DNA from 4 places in the Caldifermentibacillus hisashii genome. Region 4 is predicted to be linked to each of the others. Evidence: riboswitches for the same ligand, from Rfam matches in the RefSeq annotation. Region 4 holds a riboswitch; each other region holds the start of a gene.
What was found. Region 4 has a riboswitch for S-adenosylmethionine ahead of NSQ14_RS16810 (methionine biosynthesis PLP-dependent protein). Riboswitches for the same ligand answer to the same signal wherever they lie in the genome.
Positions count from the first base shown of each region.

Region 1: it holds a riboswitch for S-adenosylmethionine, as region 4 does, so the genes downstream of both, NSQ14_RS04630 (phosphoadenylyl-sulfate reductase) here and NSQ14_RS16810 (methionine biosynthesis PLP-dependent protein) in region 4, are expected to answer to the same signal.
Region 2: it holds a riboswitch for S-adenosylmethionine, as region 4 does, so the genes downstream of both, NSQ14_RS08325 (bifunctional homocysteine S-methyltransferase/methylenetetrahydrofolate reductase) here and NSQ14_RS16810 (methionine biosynthesis PLP-dependent protein) in region 4, are expected to answer to the same signal.
Region 3: it holds a riboswitch for S-adenosylmethionine, as region 4 does, so the genes downstream of both, NSQ14_RS04410 (5-methyltetrahydropteroyltriglutamate--homocysteine S-methyltransferase) here and NSQ14_RS16810 (methionine biosynthesis PLP-dependent protein) in region 4, are expected to answer to the same signal.

Region 1 covers NZ_CP155467.1:992,900-997,117, forward strand. The annotation lists gene NSQ14_RS04620 (RimK family alpha-L-glutamate ligase) at 1-393, shown strand, start outside; gene NSQ14_RS04625 (ATP-grasp domain-containing protein) at 386-1,246, shown strand; SAM riboswitch class I at 1,330-1,430, shown strand; gene NSQ14_RS04630 (phosphoadenylyl-sulfate reductase) at 1,499-2,224, shown strand; gene NSQ14_RS04635 (assimilatory sulfite reductase (NADPH) flavoprotein subunit) at 2,494-4,218, shown strand, end outside.
Region 2 covers NZ_CP155467.1:1,748,992-1,753,209, forward strand. The annotation lists gene NSQ14_RS08310 (cation diffusion facilitator family transporter) at 1-273, shown strand, start outside; gene NSQ14_RS08315 (hypothetical protein) at 370-498, opposite strand; gene NSQ14_RS08320 (FMN-dependent NADH-azoreductase) at 557-1,177, opposite strand; SAM riboswitch class I at 1,481-1,593, shown strand; gene NSQ14_RS08325 (bifunctional homocysteine S-methyltransferase/methylenetetrahydrofolate reductase) at 1,655-3,514, shown strand; gene metH (methionine synthase) at 3,507-4,218, shown strand, end outside.
Region 3 covers NZ_CP155467.1:941,527-945,744, forward strand. The annotation lists gene glf (UDP-galactopyranose mutase) at 1-945, shown strand, start outside; gene NSQ14_RS04410 (5-methyltetrahydropteroyltriglutamate--homocysteine S-methyltransferase) at 1,165-2,265, opposite strand; SAM riboswitch class I at 2,395-2,498, opposite strand; gene NSQ14_RS04415 (DUF4317 domain-containing protein) at 2,781-3,938, shown strand; gene NSQ14_RS04420 (helix-turn-helix transcriptional regulator) at 4,168-4,218, shown strand, end outside.
Region 4 covers NZ_CP155467.1:3,477,325-3,481,542, forward strand. The annotation lists gene NSQ14_RS16800 (Gfo/Idh/MocA family protein) at 1-633, opposite strand, end outside; gene NSQ14_RS16805 (Cof-type HAD-IIB family hydrolase) at 976-1,821, shown strand; SAM riboswitch class I at 2,214-2,319, shown strand; gene NSQ14_RS16810 (methionine biosynthesis PLP-dependent protein) at 2,378-3,526, shown strand; partial or broken gene metC (cystathionine beta-lyase) at 3,523-4,218, shown strand, end outside.

The DNA.
Region 1 (4,218 bases), 1.5 Mb from region 4:
GTCAAAAGGCACCAGCTGCTATACCGGCCTCATCTTTACCAACAATTTATTTCATCCAGTACCGGTAAAGATGCCCGATTGTATGTGGTTGGGGATCAAGTTGTGGCTTCCATGCTCAGATTCAATGAGATAGATTTTCGTGCGAATGTAACAAATGGCGGGATGATGCAAAAGTTCGATCCCCCGCGAACTTTTAAGGAGTTGGCCATAAAAGCATCACAAGCGGTGGGAGCGGATTTTTCCGGTGTTGACCTTTTATTTGGTGATAATGATGAACCGATAATCTGTGAAGTGAATTCCAATGCCCATATAAAAAATGTGTTTGATTGCACCGGCATCGACGTGTCGGAATATATTTTTGATTACATATTGGAGAGAATTGGTAATGCATAGTGGTTTACTGATTTACGGACGGGATGATTATAAGAAAAATCAATGGTTTGCAGAACAATTTATCGAAAGGGCACAGGAACATGGGTTAACGATTGGCCTTGTTTTAACGGATGAACTTTTCCTTGGAATTGATGAACAATTTTACGCAGAAGCTAGAAGAAAGCGATTAGTGACACCGAATTTTGTTATTAATCGGAGCCGGAATAGTATCATTGCAACGCATTTTGAAAAGATGGGGTGCCGAGTGTTTAATTCTGCTTTTATAACAGAAATTTGTAATCATAAAGGGAAAACCCATCAATTTATCAACTCACATGGCATTAAATCTGTGAAAACTTGGATTGGAAACCGGCATGATTTTTGTGTTGAGCAGTTTGGCGGTGATTTTCCGCTCATTTTAAAATCAGTTGCCGGACACGGAGGTAGAGAAGTATTTTTCATTGCTAACGAAAAGGAATTGACAGAAAAACTAGCCACATTTTCCGGTGACGAGTTTATTTTGCAGGAAGTTTGTACAAATCCCGGCGTTGACATTCGTGTGTTTGTTATGGGAAACGAAATTTTGGCAGCTGTCAAAAGATATTCGGAAAAGAGCTTTAAAGCAAATTTTTCTTTAGGTGGGAAGGTTGAACCGTATTCACTGAGTGACGATGAAAAGAGATTGGTTAAGAAAATCGCACAACTTGCACAGTTTGATTTTGTCGGGATTGATTTTATTTTAGATGAAGAGGGACGTTTTTTATTTAATGAAATAGAAGATGTGGTCGGTTCAAGAGTTTTGTATAAATGTTATGATATGGACGTTGTCGGCAAGTACTTAGCCTATATAGAAAAGAGTCAAAAAGGGAAATAGGTCATATTTTCAAAAAACTTATTGACTTTTAAAATAACACAGTTTAAACTTAATTCATACTAAAATTATAGGAAAAGATGATATTCTTATCAAGAGAGGTGGAGGGACAGGCCCGAAGAAACCTCGGCAACAGGTTTAAAAACACTGTGCCAACTCCTGCAGACAAATGTCTGGAAGATAAGAAGGAATATGATTAAATCTATCCCTTCTTATTTATCAAAATGAAGAAGGGATTTTTTTAGGGGTGAAATGATGATTGAACAGCGGATTTTATATGATAACTTTACAGATGATCCTTTCAAGAATCAACGGTTTACAGATGAAACAAAAGGGGCGTTGCCTGTTTTACAATGGGCATATGAGACATATGGAAATTCCGTTGTTTACGCCTGTAGCTTTGGGGCAGAGGGAATTGTCTTAGTGGATCTGATTGCAAAAGTTCAACCGGAAGCAACGATTGTTTTTCTCGATACCGGCGTTCATTTTAAGGAAACATATGAATTGATTGAAAAAGTAAAAATCAAATACCCGAGTTTAAATATTCAACTAAAAAAACCGAAGCTGACTTTGGAGGAACAAGCAAAAAAGTACGGGCCGGAGTTGTGGAAAACAGAGCCTGATTTATGTTGTTTTTTGCGAAAAATAAGGCCGTTGGAAGAAGTTTTGTATGGAGTCCCGGCTTGGATTTCCGGACTTCGCAGGGAACAGTCTCCAAGCAGAAAGAATACAGATTTTGTCAATAAGGACGAAAGATTTAAATCTATTAAAATTTGTCCATTAATATACTGGACTTGGGAAGATGTTTGGTCATATATCCGTCAAAATGAGTTGCCATATAATATTTTACATGATCAAGGATACCCGAGCATTGGTTGTGAGCCGTGCACATTGCCGGTTACAGATCCAAATAATCAACGTGCCGGAAGATGGGCCGGTTTTAATAAAATAGAATGCGGTCTACATACCCCGGCGAATTGAGGACCGGTTCATTGAAACAAAATGGGAATCAAATTGGGACTAAATTAATTTGTTGGAAAATTGGGAAACCAGAATTAAAGATCCGGTTCTTTGAAACAAAATGGGGAACCGAATGGAGGACCGATTTGATTTGTTGCAAAATTGAAAAATCCAAATAAAGACCCGGTTCATTTGTCGCAAAGTTGGATAATCATAATTTAAAAACATACTATTTTAATATGAATACTGTTTTATAGATTGTAACATAAGAAATGATGAGGTGAAACGTTTTGCAATTTAACGTGAATAACAGCCCATTTAATGAAGAACAACGAGAATATTTGAACAGGTTAATCCCGACATTAACCGAAGCACAAAAAATATGGTTGTGCGGGTTCCTGTCCTACCCGTTCATTGCCGGGTATGAACAAAGCGTGCAAGTTGATCAAACAGCTGCCCCGAAAATGGAACAATCCATTCAAACTCGTGAAGTAACCGTACTGTTTGGTTCTGAAACGGGCAATGGGCAATCGTTGGCAAGTACGATTGTTGAAAAATTACAAGCAAAACAATTACCGGTGCAATCATTTTCGATGGACGACTTTAAACCGCAAAATTTGAAGAAAGTTCAAGATTTATTAATCATCACGAGTACCCATGGGGAAGGGGAGCCCCCGGAAAATGCCCGGTCTTTTTATGAATTTTTACATAGTAAGCGGGCACCAAAATTAGAAAATGTCCGATTTTCTGTGCTTGCATTAGGTGACGAGTCATACGAATTTTTCTGTCAAACCGGGAAGGACTTTGACAAACGTTTGGAAGAATTAGGAGGAGAACGGCTCTATCCAAGGGTTGATTGTGATGTTGATTTTGAGGATCCGGCAGAACAATGGATGAGCGGAGTAGTTGCCGTCTTACATGAAACAAGCAATGCAAATGCATCGGCCATATCTGTTTCGGAAAAGCAAGCGGCGGCTACTCTGTTGGAGGAAAAACAGTCGGTTTATTCGAAAAAGAATCCTTATCCGGCTGAAGTACTTGAAAATATTAGTTTAAATGGTCGTGGTTCGAATAAAGAAACCCGCCACCTTGTGTTATCGTTGGAAGATTCCGGTCTGACTTTTGAGCCGGGAGACAGTTTAGCCATCTTACCGGAAAATGATCCGGAACTTGTTGACAGTTTAATCAATGAACTCGGATGGAACCCGGAAGAATCGGTGCAAATTAACGAGGAAGGTGATATTTATTCATTGCGAAAAGCCTTGCTCTCCAAATTTGAGATTACTAGACTAACGAAATCATTTATTCAGGCGGCAGCTGAACTGTTTCATAATGAAGAGTTAAAGAAACTTGCAGCACCGGGCAATGAAGAAAAAGTAAAAGCTTATTTAGATGGTCGGGATTTACTTGATTTTGTCCGGGATTTTCGACCGGTACAACTTAAACCCGTTGATTTTATTCATATTCTAAGAAAATTGCCGGCGCGCCAGTATTCAATTGCCAGCAGCTTAAAAGCAAATCCGGATGAAGTACATCTCACCATCAGTGCCGTCCGTTTCCAAGCCCATGGTCGCAATCGAAAAGGTGTATGTTCCTCTCAAATTGCCGAGCGGATTCAACCCGGCGATATGTTGTCTGTCTATGTGGATCAAAATCCAAACTTTAAACTGCCAAGTAACCCGGATACACCAATTATTATGATCGGGCCGGGAACAGGTGTAGCACCATTTCGGGCATTTTTGCAAGAGCGTGAAGCAGAAGGAATTACAGGGAAAAGTTGGTTATTTTTTGGTGATCAACATTTCTCCTCAGACTTCTTATATCAAGTTGAATGGCAAAAATGGTTAAAAAATGGGGTGTTAACGAAAATGGATGTTGCTTTTTCGCGGGATCAGGCGGAAAAAGTTTATGTCCAACACCGAATGCTTGAAAAAAGGAAAGAATTTTATCAATGGCTGGAAGACGGGGCTGTTGTTTATGTGTGTGGAGATGAAAAGCATATGGCTCGCGATGTT
Region 2 (4,218 bases), 1.7 Mb from region 4:
AACACAATGATAAACATACCCGGAGTAATCAGTGTTCATGATTTGCATGTATGGAGCATTACGAGCGGAAGCAATGCCCTATCCTGCCATGCTGTTGTTGACGGGGATTTATCGATCACTGATTGTCAAAAGATTTTACGGAACATTGAACATGAATTGGCTCATAAAGGGATTCAACATGTCACCGTTCAAATGGAGAACAGTGAAAATCCCCATGAAAATTCAGTTATGTGTAGGACCCAATATGAAGTTCACCTTCACCATCAACATTAAAAAAGCAATTGGAAAACAATAAAACGCCATCGTAGGCGTTTTATTTGTGGCATCAGTGGGATAAAAAACCCCACCGATGGAAGTTTCACTTTACTGTTATTTCTTCTTAGTTGTTTTTAACAATTTTTCCTCTTTACTGTTACCGCCGTAATCGGGCAATTGTCCGGCATGGGTTTCGTGATATTTTGATCCGGAGTCATTATGATTGTGATCGTCCTTTACCAAAAGACTCACCTCCATCTATCTTTGTTGTTCATCCTAAATAAAGAATAAACAGTCATTCCTAAAAAGCTTTTGCCAATTGTTGGGCTTTTTCGACTGCTTTTTCTACAATTTCATCGGCTTTTTCCGGGTTATGGTCCATCCCTTCAACAAATAGTTGATGAAAGTCGGTCACACCTAAAAAGGTAAAAATGGTTTTCACATATTGGCTGGCCGGGTCTGAACCATTATATACTCCTCCGTTTGCTTGAATATGTAGGACTTTTTTTCCTTTCACAATACCGACCGATCCGGTTTCCGTATACTTAAATGTTTTCCCGGCCACGGTAATACAGTCAATCCAAGCTTTTAATCGTGTCGGTATACTTAAGTTCCACAACGGGTTCGCAATAATAATTTTATCTTGTTGCAGAAATTCTTCCGTATATGAATTGAACATATTTACCTTCTGCTGTTGGGAATCAGATAACGAATCAAAAGGTTTTCCTTGATTCAAATCATTCCATGCATTAAGCAGGTCTCGGTCAATCTCAGGGACGTTTACATGATATAAATTTATATCTTTAATCTTATGATCCGGGTGCATCTCTTTATAAGCGTTAAGGAAGGCATCGGTTACTTTCATAGACCGAGATACTTCTTGATTTAGCGGGTGTGCCCTGACAATTAAAACATTTACCATTATTTTTTCTCCTCTCGAAACCATTCTATCTTTTTCACTTGATATTAGTAGTATAAGCACAATGTTCATTTTTATCAAAAGTTTTTGCAACGAAATAATGGGTGAAAATTAGGAATATTATTGAGAAAAATTTGGTTTGAACTATTTGCCCGGTTTCTAACCGACTTTGACTGAACAAGATTGGAATAGACGAATGGCCAAAAAAAGACAAAAATATTTTATGAAGTTTTCATTTTTTTATTGATTATTTTATCAAAATTCGTTAAAGTAAGAGTAATTTATATTAAAAAAATAAATGGATGATTCTTATCAAGAGAAGTGGAGGGACTGGCCCGATGAAGCTTCAGCAACCGGATACCCATGGGTACCACGGTGCTAAATCCAACGTGCTTTCTTTTCAGCACGAAAGATAAGAAGAAGATTAGATAAAAAAAGTCTTCTTCTTTGGAAGGCTTTTTTCTATTGGGGGGGAACACAATGGGATTAATACAAGATCTTGAAAAGCAAATTTTGATAGCGGACGGCGCTATGGGAACACTGTTGTATTCATATGGGATTGATCGTTGTTTTGAAGAACTAAATGTATCAAATCCGCAAGAAATTGAACGGATTCATCGGGAGTATATTGAAGCGGGAGCCAAGATCATTCAAACCAATACATATGGAGCAAATCGGATCAAACTTGCCCGATACGGATTGGAAAACGAAGTACAAGAAATTAACGCAAAAGCAGTTGAAATCGCAAAAAAAGCGGTAAAGACAAGCGGTAAGCCGGTTTATGTTCTCGGTACAATCGGTGGGATCCGGACTTTCCAAAAAGCAATTTTTTCAACAAATGATATTTTACAATGCTTCGAGGAACAATTGGACATATTACTGGAAGAACAAGTTGACGGAATCTTATTAGAAACCTATTATGATTTAGATGAAATAAAAGCGGTTCTCGAAGTAGCAAGAAAGAAAACAGATTTACCGATAATGGCAAATGTTTCTTTACATGAAAAGGGTGTATTGCAAAACGGGACTCCTTTGGCGGAAGGTTTCAACCAACTTATTGATCTTGGCGCAAATATCGTTGGACTGAATTGTCGGCTTGGACCATACCATATGATTCAATCATTTGAGGAGATCCCTATACCAAATGGTGCATTTTTATCTGCTTATCCAAATGGAAGTTTGCCAAGAATGGAAGATGGACGATTAGTATATGAGTCGGATGAACAATACTTTTATGAAGCAACGATTCAATTCGTAAAAGAAGGGGTCCGTTTATTGGGAGGATGTTGCGGCACAAGACCCGAACATATTAGAGCAATGGCTGAGGCGGTGAAAAATCTTTCTCCGGTCACTGAGAAAAAAGTTATTAAAGAAAAACCAATCATTCAATTAACACAAATTCAACAAGTTCATGAACCGTCTCTGGTTGATATCGTAAAAAGTAGAAGATCCGTTATTGTTGAATTTGATCCGCCTAAAACATTGCCGATGAGTCAATTTTTATCAGGGGTTAGCGCGTTAAAAAACGCAAAGATTGACGCAATTACACTTGCGGATAATTCTTTGGCATCACCGCGGATTAGTAATGTTGCTTGTGCTCAAATTGTGAAGAATCGTTATCATCTCCGCCCGATTGTTCATTTAACTTGCCGGGACCGGAATTTAATCGGTATTCAATCACATATAATGGGATTACATGCGTTAGGTATCCATGACATTTTAGCATTAACCGGTGATCCGACAAAAATTGGTGATTTTCCCGGAGCTTCATCGGTTTTTGATTTGACTTCATTTGACTTAATTCGGTTAATTAAGCAATTTAATGAAGGTTTATCCTATTCCGGAACATCTTTAGGAGAAAAAACAAATTTCACAGTAGCGGCTGCTTTTAACCCTCATGTAAAAATTATTGAAAAATCAGTTGCTAGATTAGAAAAGAAAATTCACTCCGGTGCCGATTATTTTATTACACAACCGGTTTATTCCGAAGAGTTGATTATTAATATCTATGACGCAACGAAACATTTAGATGTTCCGATTTATATCGGGATTATGCCGTTAACGAGCACTCGCAATGCGGAATTCATTCATAATGAAGTACCCGGAATTAAACTGCCTGATTCCGTTCGTGAACAAATGAAAAAGGTAGGAAATGATAAAGAACAAGGGAAGCGGGAAGGGATTGCGATTGCGAAACATTTGATTGATGTCGCCTTTGATCTCTTTCACGGCATTTATCTGATTACCCCGTTTTTAAATTATCAAATGTCTGTTGAACTCATCAATTACATTCATGAAAAAGAACAGATGAAAGTAGAAAGGGAGATTACCAGTGTATAAGTTGAACAGACAGTTGGAAAAAAAGATTCTCATCCTGGATGGAGCAATGGGAACAATGATTCAGCAAAAAGAACTTTCCATAGAGGACTTCGGGGGAGAGGAATACGATGGCTGTAATGAGTACTTGAATATAACGGCTCCGCTCGTGATAAAAAGTATTCATGAAGCTTATTTAGAAGCGGGTGCGGATATAATCGAAACAAATACATTCGGCGGAACCCCGCTTGTTCTTGATGAGTACGGGCTTGGTCATTTAAGTTTTGAAATTAATAAAATAGGTGCGGAATTGGCTGTACAGGCGGCAAAAAAATATTCTACAGAACAATGGCCCCGCTTTGTAGCGGGTTCAATGGGTCCGACAACAAAAACGTTATCCGTGACCGGTGGTGCCACCTTTTATCAATTAGTGGAAAATTACCAAGTTCAAGCAGAAGGTTTATTGGCCGGTGGTGTTGACTTTTTACTGCTGGAAACGAGTCAAGATATGTTAAATGTGAAAGCAGCCTTCTTGGGCATACAGGAAGCGGCAAAAAAAATGGGCATTCAAGTTCCGCTTATGCTGTCCGGAACGATCGAACCAATGGGGACAACATTAGCCGGGCAGGATATTGAAGCTTTTTATATATCAAGTGAACATATCAAACCATTTGCTGTGGGACTCAACTGTGCAACCGGACCCGAATTTATGACGGATCATATCCGGA
Region 3 (4,218 bases), 1.4 Mb from region 4:
GCCCATATTTTTCATACAAATAATAAGGAAATTTGGAACTATGTAAACCAGTTTGCTGAATTTAATCGATACACAAATAGTCCAATAGCCAATTTTAAAGGGGAAATTTATAATCTACCTTTTAATATGAATACATTTAATAAATTATGGGGTGTGATTACCCCGGAAGAAGCAAAAGCGAAAATTGAGGAACAAAGAAAGGCTGCCGGGATTGAGAAGCCGACGAATTTGGAGGAGCAAGCCATTTCCTTGGTCGGCACCGATATTTATGAAAAATTAATTAAAGGCTATACAGAGAAACAATGGGGAAGGAAAGCGACGGAACTGCCTGCTTTTATCATCAAACGGTTGCCGGTCCGCTTTACATATGACAACAACTATTTTAATGACCGTTATCAAGGTATTCCAATTGGCGGGTATACGCAAATTGTTGAAAAAATGCTTTCAAGTGAACGAATTGATGTGGAATTGAATACCGATTTTTTTGCAAAACGTGAAGAATATTTGCAGGAATTTCCAAAAGTTATTTATACCGGAATGATTGATCAATTTTTTGATTATCAATTTGGAGAATTAGAGTACCGTAGTTTGCATTTTGAAACGACGATTTTAGACCTAGAAAATTATCAAGGAAATGCGGTAGTCAATTATACGGATGCAGAAACACCTTTTACGCGAATTATTGAACATAAACATTTTGAATTTGGCAATCAACCAATAACAGTCATTACAAAAGAATATCCGCGAACGTGGAAAAAAGGTGATGAACCTTATTACCCGGTGAATGACGAAAAAAATAATGAAAAGTATCGGAAATATAGTGAACTTGCCGGACAATTTCCAAATGTTATTTTTGGCGGCAGACTTGGTATGTACAAATATTATGATATGCACCAAGTCATTGCCGCAGCCTTATCAGTCGTGAAAAAAGAATTTCATGAATGAGATTTTTCATAGAAAGTGGCTCGGAACAGTAATTCCGAGTCACTTTTTCCTAAAAGACACAATCCTGGAATTTTACAGTGTTCTCGTATTTCTTTGGCGATACCGATATGTTTTTATTTAGCATATGGTGAATGAACCTATAACCTGTAGTGTTCCGCAAACTTCTTTGGCGGTATTTACTTATTTTTTCTTTGCCATATGGTATAAAGAACCTAATATCTACAGTGTACCCCAGACTTCTTTTGCGATATCAATAATATATTTTAATTTTGCCCATTGCTCTTCTTCCGTTAACTTATTGCCGTGGTGAGTCGAAGCAAAACCGCATTGTGTACTAATACACAGTTGTTCAAGCGGAACATATTTGGCGGCTTCTTGTATCCGTGCTTTAATTACTTCTTTGTCTTCTAGTTTTCCGGACTTCGATGTGAAAATACCAATAACGACTTTGGGTCCGCCCTTTGGTATATATTTTAAAGGTTCAAAACCACCGGACCGTTCATCATCGTATTCAAGGAAGAAGCCGTCTACTTTTTCCTTAGCAAAAAAGGTGGGGGCGATATAATCATATGGACCCTCAAATGCCCAAGCCGATTGATAATTCCCGCGGCAAAGATGGGTTGTTACGATTAAGTCATCCGGTTTTCCTTCCAGTACACCATTTGCCACACGTAATGCCAAATCAATTGATTTTTGCCGTTCATCTTCCGGAATATCCGGGATACAGTAACCGGCAATCGCAACATCATCTAATTGCAGGTAACGACAGCCGGCATTATAGAATGCTTGAATCGCATCACGGTATGCTTGAATTAGATCTTTTGCAAAATCTTCAACATCCGGATAAACTTCTTCGTTTAGAATTCCCGGATAGAAAAATTGATTCGGACTCGGAATTGTCATTTTCGCAATGGCCCGGTCGCCGACAATTTCTTTAAATTCGATAAAATCTTGCAAGTGCGGATGGTTCGGATTAAAGCTGACTTTTCCAACAACGCGGACATTATATTTTTCGGTTTCGACGCCAACAAATTGATAACCTTGTTCAGGGATATACCCTTCAACCCCGTTTAAATGCTCCATAAAATCCGTATGCCAAAATCTCCGTCTGAACTCGCCATCCGTCACAGCTTTCAGACCAATTTCAATTTGTTTATCGACAATTCGTTTGATTTCTTCTGTTTCAATGGCTCTTAATTCCTCAGCTGTAATGGTTCCTTCTTGAAAGTCCTTTCTTGCTTTATGGATTCGCTCCGGACGAAGTAGGCTCCCTACTTGATCAGCTTTAAAAGGTGCTTTTGTAATTGTTTTTGTTGTCATGATGTTTCCCTCACTTTTTTTATTTTTTTGTTAAGCTTGTCAATATGGTAAGTCACCGGTATTGACAAATGAAAAACCTCTCTTCAAGAAAGAAGAGAGGTAAACATAACGATTATAGTTTTCGATCTCTTCTTATCTTCAAGCCAAAAGCTTTCTGGAATTGGCACAGTACTTTTAATAAGTCCGCTGCCGAGGTTTCTTCGGGCCAGTCCCTCCACCTCTCTAGATAAGAATATTTGAAAATATGAAATTAATCTTGTTTATTAATATATACGTATTATTCCTATATGTCAACTATTTTTTTAAAAAATTTGTTATGGACCTTTCGCAAATAATTTTCACCCACGTATGAACTTTCTTCAAATTTTAAGCAGATGTATGAGTAAAAATAGAGAAAAATTTTTTATCCCTTCATTAGTGATCGGCTTTATCATACGTGTTGATTGTCTTCTTCCAAAATGGTGAGCATTTGCTTATAATTAGTTAGGTAGACTAATAGAGTAGGGGAAGTTCTTATGAATGTAAAAGACATCGCAAATATCCGAAAGCAATTTAAGTTAGATAATCATCTTTTGCAAGTGAAAGATATTTTTAATGTGTATATTCGAAAAGAAAGCAGTGAAATTTTTTATCAAGAATGTCATCCGTTTCCGATGTTGGACCGGGAGCAGCAAGAATTATTTATGTTGAACTTCAAAAAGGTGTTAACCGGCCAGCTGGATGTAAAACTGTTTGAGCTAAAGTTTCAGGCGGAAGCAGAGGCGCATAGCAAGGACATTCTATACGAGGCAATCCAAAACGATGATGTTGAATCCTGGAAATCACAAATGCTTCTGCTTGTTGAAAAAATGGTCAAAGATATTCAGTATGAAAAAGATATCGTAATTACGTTCATTCGCGGCGAATATTATAAACCAACCAAAAGGACGAATGAGGAGACGGAAGAACACGCAAATGATTCCGTATATACCCATCCATTTATCCTTTGTAGCATAAATCGTACCGAACAGCCGAAAAAATCACTGCTTTTTGATTTTGTTGAGCTGGAGTTTAAAGCAAATGTAGTCGTCGATTCAATTATTAATTTAACATCACCAATGTCGGGATTCCTCTTTCCTTGTTTTACGGAAAATTACACTGATATTAATCATATTTTATACTCGACAGGGAAGGCAAACCAACCGGACTATCATATTATTGAGGATGTATTGAATGCGGAACCGGTGATGACCGCTCAAGACGATAAAGCAGTTTTTGAAGAAATTGTTAAAGAAGTGGTTGGTGAAGAAGTAGAATCGTCAACACTTTCGAATGTATATGAAGAAATTAATCGAATGATGGAAGAGGAAGAGGAACAAGATATTCCAAAACTCGATTATAAAGATGTTGAGCAGGTTTTGAAAGCAAGCGGAGTTGAAGATGTAAATCCGGAAAAAGTCGAAATGGCGTTTCAAAAAGTAATTGATGATGAAAAATATGAGCTAAAGGCAACAAGCTTAGTACCAAAATCGATAAAAATTCAAACAAAGGTTGCCAATATCTCAATCAGTCCGCAAGATTTGAAGTATGTTAAACAAGTAACCGTCAGCGGCAAACGTTGTATTTTAATTGAAGTTGATGAAGATGCCGTTATTGAAGGCTTTAAGCTCATACCGGAGACGTTGTTGAGTTGAAAAGGAATCGACTGGAGTAATGAATAAAACGAAGGGTGTCCAAAAGATGTTTATCTTTATGTTCACCCTTTTTTGTTGAATGCAGCTTAGTGAAAGATAACGGTTGCGGCAATATAGATTGGATTATCGTGAAAAAATACCGATGGAGTGTAAAGATACCTTTACATTCTATCGGTATTTTAGTATTATATATGTAAAGATATCTTTACTTTTTACGGAGGTTTGACTAATGCCGGTGATTAACCATATTCGAGAAATCCGTCAAAAAAAGGGGATCTCG
Region 4 (4,218 bases):
CCCATCGACACCGGATTCGAGCATATATGCATTAGCACGCAGATCCGTTGGTTCGCCAAACAACGCTACCATCGGATAAATGCAATACACGCCAATGTCCATTAATGAGCCATTGGAAAAGGCCGGATTAAAAGCATTTAGCACAATTCCCTCTTTATATTTATCATAACGTGATGAATACTGGCAAAAATTTGCAAAGTAACGGCGTACCGTACCGATTTTATGTAAATTTTCTTTGATACTTACAAAACTTGGGACAAAAGTTGTTTTTAACGCCTCCATGAAAACCACACCATGGGCTTTTGCCGTCTGAACGATTGCTTCTGCTTCTTTTACATTGGAAGCGAGTGGCTTTTCACAAATGACATGTTTTCCATGTTGCAAAAATAGAATCGATTGTTCTGCGTGAAGTGAGTTTGGACTGGCAATATAAACTGCATCAAGGACATCACTCTTTGCCATTGTTTCTAAATCGGTAAAAATATTGGTTACGTCAAATTTTGCTGCAAACGCTTTTGCCCTCTCTTCGGTACGTGAATATACAGCTACAAGCGAAAAATCCTCTATATTAGAAGCTGCATCAATAAATTTTTCGGTAATCCAATTGGTTCCGATAATTCCAAAACGAATCATAAAAATACCTCCATTATATCATTGTGATTAATTTCATAATAACATATTTAAGGCTAGAAGTGGAAAGAGTGAAAGATAGAACAGCTATGAGGAGTAAATTTATTAATCTCTGGTAGTATTGTGGAAATACGACTTATCCACAATTAGTAGAATTTTCCATTTGAATTTATCCACATTAAAGGTCAAAAACAACCAAATTTGCTTATTTTTTTAAAAAATGTGGATAACTTATTATGTTGTGTCGTGGGCTGAAGATAGAAACGGAAAAAACGACAAATAGTATGGTAAAATAAAGATGGCACCTGTTTTATTAATTCGAAAAAGGATGCAAGGAGGAACACGATGAAACTTATTGCAATCGATATGGATGGTACCCTTTTTTCTAACAATCATACAATCAGCGAAAACAATTGTCATGCTATTTTAAAAGCTCAAAGACAGGGTCATATCGTTACCTTTTGTTCAGGCCGCGCCTTACACGATATTCAAGAAATTATAAAAAAGATAAACCTCGAAGCACCTATTATTGCCGGAAACGGAGCTGTTGTTTTTCATAACAAAATCTTACAAACACTAACAATCCCTGTACATATATTGAAAAAAATTATGGACATATTTAATGATTTTCAATTATATTATGAAATTTATACAAATAAAGGTATTTTCATTGATAAAACACGAAAAGAATATTTGTATGCGGAACTGAATCGGTTAAAAGATGACCCTGTTTTCGGACCAATGGTTGAACAAATGGTTCAAGTTCAAAATGACCAAAATCATTTATTAACTGTCTCAGATTTTAGTGAGCTAAATTTTTCAATGTTAGATCCGTATAAAATGTATACTGTCAGTTTGGATGAGAAAAAACTAAATCATTTGCAACAGCGGCTTTCTGAACGTGATGATATTTCAATCACAAACGGCAGCCATCTAACCGTTGAGGTAGGAAATAAACAGGTAAGTAAAGGAAATGCCCTTCTTTTCCTCGCAAATTACTTTCAAATTCCACAAGCAGATACTGTCGCAATCGGGGATAATCTGAATGACTTATCGATGTTCAAAGCTGCCGGAACAAGCATTGCTATGGGGAATGCCACGGATTTTGTAAAAAGTCATGCGAAGTTTGTAACAAAAACGAATGATGATGATGGCGTGGCCTATGCTTTAGAAAAGTTTGTGCTTTCATAAACGGTAAATTTAGAGATGCGCCAAAATGTCCATGAAGGTCGGTTTATTGGACTTTTTTTGGAATATGTACTACAAACTGTCCATTATAGCCGCTTTACTGGACAATTTTTTTAAAAACGAGCGTGAATCTGTCCATAAAACCAGCTCTCTTGAACTTTTTCCAAAAAACGAGTATGAAACTGTCCATAAGGGGCAGTCTATTAGACAGTTTTTTAACAAAGGAGCACCATTCAGTCCATAAGGGCCGCCACGTTGGTTTCCTATAGATACGTATATTATTAATAAACTATTCCCATATAAATTATGTGCATGCTATGATTTTTCCCTTGATTATTTTAAAAAGATATTGTAAATTAGAATAAATAAAATCATTTATGAAACTGAATATCGCAATCTTATCAAGAGAGGTTGAGGGACTGGCCCGATGACGCCTCAGCAACCGGTCATTTGTCGACCACGGTGCTAATTCCAGCAGGTGAAATACCTGAAAGATAAGAAGAAACTTTCATTAACAGTTGGGGCTTCTTCTTATAGAAGTCCTTTTTATTTTCCAAAAATGTGGGGATACGAGGAGGAATCAAGCTTGGCAAATCAACATATTCAAACAAAATTAGTGCAAATCGGCAATCGAAGTGAACATATAACCGGGGCTGTTAATCCACCCATCTATTTATCCACAGCCTATCGTCATGAAGGAATTGGTTTATCCACAGGATATGATTATACACGGACGAAAAATCCAACACGTGCCTTATTAGAGGAGAGTTTTGCAAAATTAGAAGAAGGAGATCAGGCTTTTGCCTGTAGTTCGGGGATGGCGGCTATTCAGCTCGTCCTCTCCCTTTTTCAAAAAGATGATGAACTTCTTAGCTTTAATGACCTATACGGCGGAACTTACCGATTGTTCAATCAATACGAAAAATCGTATGGAATCAAAACCAGCTATGTGAAAGTGAATGATTACAACGGATTGGAAGATGCAATCACAGAAAAAACAAAAGCGATTTACATAGAAACACCAACAAATCCGTTAATGATTGAAACAGATATTGAAAAAGTTGCCCACATTGCCAAAAAACATCACTTGCTTTTCATTGTGGATAACACCTTTCTAACCCCCTATTTGCAAAAACCGATTGTGGATGGGGCCGACATTGTCATTCATAGTGCGACAAAATATATTGGCGGTCATAATGATGTCCTGGCCGGATTTGTTGTTGCAAAGGGACAGGAAATTTGTGAACAGCTTGCGACAAATCATAATGCGGCCGGTGCGGTTTTATCCCCTCTTGACAGTTGGCTGTTAATTCGCGGCTTAAAAACCTTAGCTTTACGTATGGAAGCACATCAAAACAATGCAAAACAGGTAGTCGAATTTTTAAATAACAGACCTGAAGTGACTGATGTTCTCTACCCAAGTAGAGGTGGCATGGTGTCGTTTCGATTGGCAAAAGAAGAATGGGTTGACCCCTTTTTAAGAAGTTTGAAATTGATTACCTTTGCCGAAAGTCTCGGTGGGGTTGAAAGTTTTATTACCTACCCGGCTACCCAAACCCATGCCGATATTCCGCTACAAACCCGGATGAAAAACGGTGTCGATAATCGCTTATTACGGTTTTCAGTCGGTATTGAACATATTGAAGATTTGAAGGCGGATTTAGATCATGCATTAGCGGCATTGCGTAAGGGGGCAAGTGTACGATGAGCAAAAAAAATTATGGGTTTGAAACAAAACTAATTTCTCAAGATTGTTATATTGATGGCAAAACAGGAGCAGTAAATCCACCTGTCTACTATTCTTCCACTTTTCATCAAGGACAATTCGATTCGTTTGGTCCTTTTGACTATACCCGTTCAGGAAATCCAACCCGAAAAGTGTTGGAAGAAACCATTGCCGAACTGGAAGGCGGTGTTCAAGGTTTTGCCTTTGCATCCGGAATGGCCGCGATTTCATCGGCCTTCATGCTGCTATCATCCGGGGATCATGTCATCATTTCCGAAGATGTGTATGGCGGAACGTTTCGCATGGTCACAAAAGTACTAACGAAATTTCAAATTCAACATACTTTTGTTGATATGACGGATTTAGATGCAGTGGCCGGCGCTTTTCGGCCCAATACGAAAGTTGTCTATGTGGAAACCCCGTCCAATCCGTTACTCCATATTACAGATATTAGAGGTGTTGTCAAATTAGCAAAAGCCCACAATTGTCTTGTATATATCGACAATACATTCATGACACCCCTTCATCAAAGGCCGCTTGAATTAGGTGCGGACATTGTCTTACACAGCGCCACAAAATTTTTAGCCGGGCATAGTGATGTCGTTGCGGGCTTGGCGGTGGTAAAAGATGAAAAATTGGCTGATCAATTGTATTTTATTCAAAACTCATTTGGT